Regions from separate parts of the Cellulomonas sp. HD19AZ1 genome, predicted to be linked through region 1. Evidence: predicted binding sites of a transcription regulator. Region 1 holds the regulator's gene; the other holds the start of a gene.
What was found. Region 1 encodes LexA, which represses DNA repair genes until DNA is damaged. Its sites were predicted from a motif close to TCGAACANNTGTTCGA; they were not measured.
Positions count from the first base shown of each region.

Region 2: a site for LexA is predicted at 1,226-1,241, ahead of uvrA (excinuclease ABC subunit UvrA). Genes of this name have one in related genera too.

Region 1 covers NZ_SPHX01000002.1:91,609-93,999, forward strand. Annotated here, with positions in the region: gene E4A51_RS03980 (LysM peptidoglycan-binding domain-containing protein) at 170-553, opposite strand; gene lexA (transcriptional repressor LexA) at 878-1,636, shown strand; gene E4A51_RS03990 (Rho termination factor N-terminal domain-containing protein) at 1,726-1,998, shown strand; gene E4A51_RS03995 (L-lactate dehydrogenase) at 2,072-2,391, opposite strand, start outside.
Region 2 covers NZ_SPHX01000007.1:9,988-12,378, forward strand. Annotated here, with positions in the region: gene E4A51_RS15175 (glycoside hydrolase family 15 protein) at 1-1,141, opposite strand, end outside; gene uvrA (excinuclease ABC subunit UvrA) at 1,285-2,391, shown strand, end outside.

The DNA of each region.
Region 1 (2,391 bases):
CCCCCGTCCCTTCGTGGCGCCGACTCGCCTCGGTGCCACCTGCTGCTGCGCGCTGGCGGACCCGGACGCGCCGGATCGCCGCACACACCTCCGGCTGGCCCCCCAGCCTGCCGAATGAGGTAAGGCTAACCTAGCCGGAGGCGTCGACACTGACAACCCGCGTCCACGCTCAACCCACGGGGACGACGAGCGTCTGCCCCGCCGTCAACCCGGCGGACGGCAGCTCGTTCAGCCGCTGCAGGCGCAGCACCACGTCCCTGACGTCCTCTCCGGGCGCGGCGACCTCCGACGCGATGCCCCACAGCGTCTGCCCGGGCGCCACGACCACGCGCTCGACCTCCATCGCGGACCGCGGGCCGTCGGCGTGCGCCGACACGGCAGCACCCCCGGCGCCCGCGGCGAGCAGGAGGGCCAGGCCCCACACGACGACCCGCCCGCGCGTCGTGAGGCGCAGCGGGGCCTCGGCCCGGGGCGCGGGCCGCCGCCGCGCACCCGCCGCCGACGGCGTGCATCCACCGCGGAACGTACCGGGTGCGATGGTGATCGCGCTCATGTCGTACCCCTCTCGCCGCACGAGCCCCGGACCGACCGGAGCCGCTCGGATTCGAACGCCTGTTCGTCGAACGTCTGTACGATGTCTACCAGAGCCGACCGACATCCGTCGAGACACGCTCGAACAGATGTTTGATCCGCCCGGGCCGCCCGCCTAGGGTGGCTGCTGCAGCGAGTGCACCACCGACCACCGACATCTCCCCCGGGCGACGTCGGTGCGCAGGGGCGCCGTTCCCGCACGACCAGCGGGTCCGGGCCTCGACGCGGCGGGGCGACGCTGGGCGCGCGCCCCCCGGCCCGCGCCGACGCGACAGCAGGAGGCGCAGTGGACGTGCAGGAGCGCTCGACGACGGGCACCGACCGGACGCGCGCCGCGGGGACCGCGGCGCCCGAGGTCGCGGAGGTCCCGGGCGACGGCCTCACATCCCGGCAGCGGCTCGTGCTCGAGACCATCCGGTCCTCGGTCGAGCGGCGGGGGTACCCGCCGAGCATGCGCGAGATCGGCGACGCGGTCGGGCTGACCAGCCCCTCGAGCGTCAAGCACCAGCTGACCGCGCTCGAGCGCAAGGGCTACCTGCGCCGCGACCCGAACCGGCCGCGCGCGATGGAGGTCGTGCAGCCCGACGACGCTCGGACCGTCACGGCGCTCGGCGACCGCGCGGGCGTGGCGCTCGGCGACGGCGACGCCGCGGAGCGCGACGGCGCCCCGACGCCCTCGTACGTCCCCGTCGTCGGGCGCATCGCCGCCGGCGGCCCCATCCTCGCCGAGCAGGTGGTGGAGGACGTCTTCCCGCTGCCGCGCCAGCTCGTCGGCGAGGGTGAGCTCTTCCTGCTCAAGGTCGCGGGCGACTCCATGGTCGACGCCGCCATCTGCGACGGCGACTGGGTGGTCGTCCGCCGGCAGCCCGTCGCCGAGAACGGCGAGATCGTCGCGGCGATGATCGACGGCGAGGCGACGGTCAAGACGCTCAAGCGGGTCGACGGCCACGTGTGGCTGCTGCCGCACAACGCCGCCTACTCCCCCATCGACGGCGACGGCGCGACCGTGCTGGGCCGGGTCGTGAGCGTGCTGCGCGCCTTGTGACGCCGAGCGCGTGCGGGGCGCTGCCCGCCGCGCGACGCTGGTCGCCGGTGCCGGAGCCGCCGGCGCCGTCACCGGTGAGGAGGCGCCGCATGCCCGCACGACGTGACCCCGGCCCCAGCGTCAAGGACCCCGAGCTCTACGAGTCGTTGCGCGACCAGGGCAGCAGCAAGGAGAAGGCCGCGCGGATCGCGAACGCGGCGGCGGCACGCGGGCGGTCGTCCGTCGGCCGGTCCGGCGGGCGCTCGCGCGACTACGAGGAGTGGACGGTCGAGGACCTGCGCCGCCGCGCCGCGGAGATCGGCATCGAGGGTCGGTCACGCATGCGCAAGGGCGAGCTCATCGACGCGCTGCGCCACCACTGACGCTCCCGCGACCGCGGACGGCACGAGGGCCGCACGGGAGTCCCCGTCCGGCCCTCGTCGCACGCCGACCTCGTCAGAAGCCGAACCGCCGGGCGACGGAGCGCACGGCCTCCGCCGAGCGGCGCATGCCCATCAGCTCGTCGGAGGACATCGGCACCTCGAGCCGCTCGCGCACGCCTGACGACCCGACGATCGACGGCACGCTGAGGCACACGTCGGACATGCCGAGATAGCCGTCGAGCAGCGACGACACGGGCAGGATGCGGCGCTCGTCCTTGAGCACGGCCTCGATGATGCGCGACCCCGCGAGCGCGATCGCGTAGTTCGTCGCGCCCTTGCCCTCGATGATCCGGTAGGCGGACTCGACGACCTCGCGCGCGATCGCGTCGCGCA
Region 2 (2,391 bases), on a different contig from region 1:
GGCCCGCGTCGCGCGCCATTGCGAGGGCCGACATCACCTCGCCCAGCACGTCGTGCTGCACCTGGTCGACCGCGCCGTTGCCGAGCCGCACCGGCCGCGACCCGGCGTAGCCCGGCAGGTGGTCGAGGTGCGTCTCGGGGAGCCGGCGCCCCCCGTCCAGGCGGTACATGATCTGCAGGTCGCGCGGGTCCCCGGCCACGGCCCGCTCGAGCCAGTCCCGCCACTGCGTGGCCTCGTCGCGGAACCCCTGCTCCAGCAGCGCCTCGAGCGTGAGCGCCGCGTCGCGCAGCCAGCAGTACCGGTAGTCCCAGTTGCGCTCGCCGCCGAACGTCTCGGGCAGCGAGGTCGTCGGCGCGGCGACGATGCCGCCCGTCGTCACGTCGGTCAGCATCCGCAGGACCAGCAGCGAGCGGACGACGGCCTCGCCGTACGGGCCGTCGTACGTGCAGTCCCGCGCCCACAGGCCCCACGCGATCACGGTCTCGTCGAGCCGGTCCGGCACCGTGAGCCGCGACGGGACGGGCTGCCACGAGTGCACCCACGTGAGGGACAGCTCGACGCTCTCGCCCGCGCGCAGCGTGAAGCGGTCGCGGTGCCGGTGGTCGACGGCGCGGGGGAGCCGGTCGCCGCGCAGGACCAGCGAGTCGGGCCCCGCGATCGCGCGGATCGCGTCGTTCCCGTCGGCGTCGCGCTCGTGCCGGACCCACGGCTGGATGCCGCCGTAGCCGAACCGCACGACCCACTCGTGCTCGACCTCGACCTCGCCGTGCGTGCACTCGACGCGCCGCACGACGTCGCTGCGGCCGTCGCCGAGCGGCATGGCGTCCGTCGCGACGGCCGTGCCGGTCGGCGTGACGTACGTCGTGTCGAGCACGAACGAGTCGCCACGGTACGTCCGCGTCACGGACGTCGCGTCGCGCACCGTCAGGAGCCAGCGCCCGTGGTCGGGCGTGCCGAGCAGCGCCGCGAAGCACGCGTCGGAGTCGAAGCGCGGCAGGCACAGCCAGTCGAGGGACCCCCCGCGCGAGACGAGGGCGGCGGTGTGGCCGTCTCCGAGGACCGCGTAGTCCTCGATGGGGACCTGGCAGCCGAGCAGGTCGGGGTGCCGCCGGGACGCGTCGGGGCTGGTCGTGGGCTCCATCGTGACCAGCATGGACCGGACGGGCGTCGCTCGCGCGCGCTGCGGCGCGGGCGTGCGCGTGCGGCCGACGGGGCGCGCGTCACGTCGAACACGTGTGCGATTGTCGGAGGGCGGTCGTAGACTGCACGGCTGTGACGCAACCTCTGTCCGACCGTCTCGTGGTCCGCGGCGCCCGGGAGCACAACCTCCGCAACGTCGACCTCGACCTGCCTCGCGACGCCATGATCGCGTTCACCGGCCTGTCCGGCTCCGGCAAGTCGTCGCTCGCGTTCGACACGATCTTCGCCGAGGGCCAGCGCCGCTACGTCGAGTCCCTGTCGGCGTACGCGCGGCAGTTCCTCGGGCAGATGGACAAGCCCGACGTCGACTTCATCGAGGGCCTGTCGCCCGCCGTGTCGATCGACCAGAAGTCGACGAACCGCAACCCGCGGTCGACCGTCGGCACCATCACCGAGGTCTACGACTACCTGCGCCTGCTGTTCGCGCGCGCCGGCACGCAGCACTGCCCGGTCTGCGGCGAGCGCGTCCAGGCGCAGACGCCGCAGCAGATCGTGGACCGCCTGCTCGAGCTGCCCGAGGGCACGCGCTACCAGGTGCTGGCGCCCGTCGTCCGCGGCCGCAAGGGCGAGTACGCCGACCTGTTCCGCGAGCTGCAGGGCAAGGGCTTCGCGCGCGCCCGCGTCGACGGCGAGGTCGTCCAGCTCGCGTCGCCGCCCACGCTCGAGAAGAAGCTCAAGCACGACATCGAGGTCGTCGTCGACCGGCTCGTGTCGCGCGAGGGCGTGCAGCGTCGCCTCACCGACTCGGTCGAGACCGCCCTCGGGCTCGCGGGCGGCCTGCTGGCCGTCGAGCTCGTCGACGCCGACGCGGACGACCCGCAGCGCGAGCGCCGCTTCTCCGAGCACCGCTCGTGCCCGAACGACCACGTCCTCACGCTCGACGAGATCGAGCCCCGCACGTTCTCGTTCAACGCGCCCTACGGCGCGTGCCCCGAGTGCACCGGCATCGGCTCGCGGCTCGAGGTCGACCCCGACCTCATCGTCCCGGACGACGAGCTGTCGCTCGCCCAGGGCGCGGTCGCGCCGTGGGCGCAGACGTCCTCGGAGTACTTCCAGCGCGTCCTGACGGCCCTCGCGGACGACCTGGGCTTCTCGATGGACACGCCCTGGCGTGCGCTGCCGAAGCGCGCCCGCGACGCCGTCCTGCACGGGCAGAACCACGAGGTGCACGTGCGCTACCGCAACCGGTGG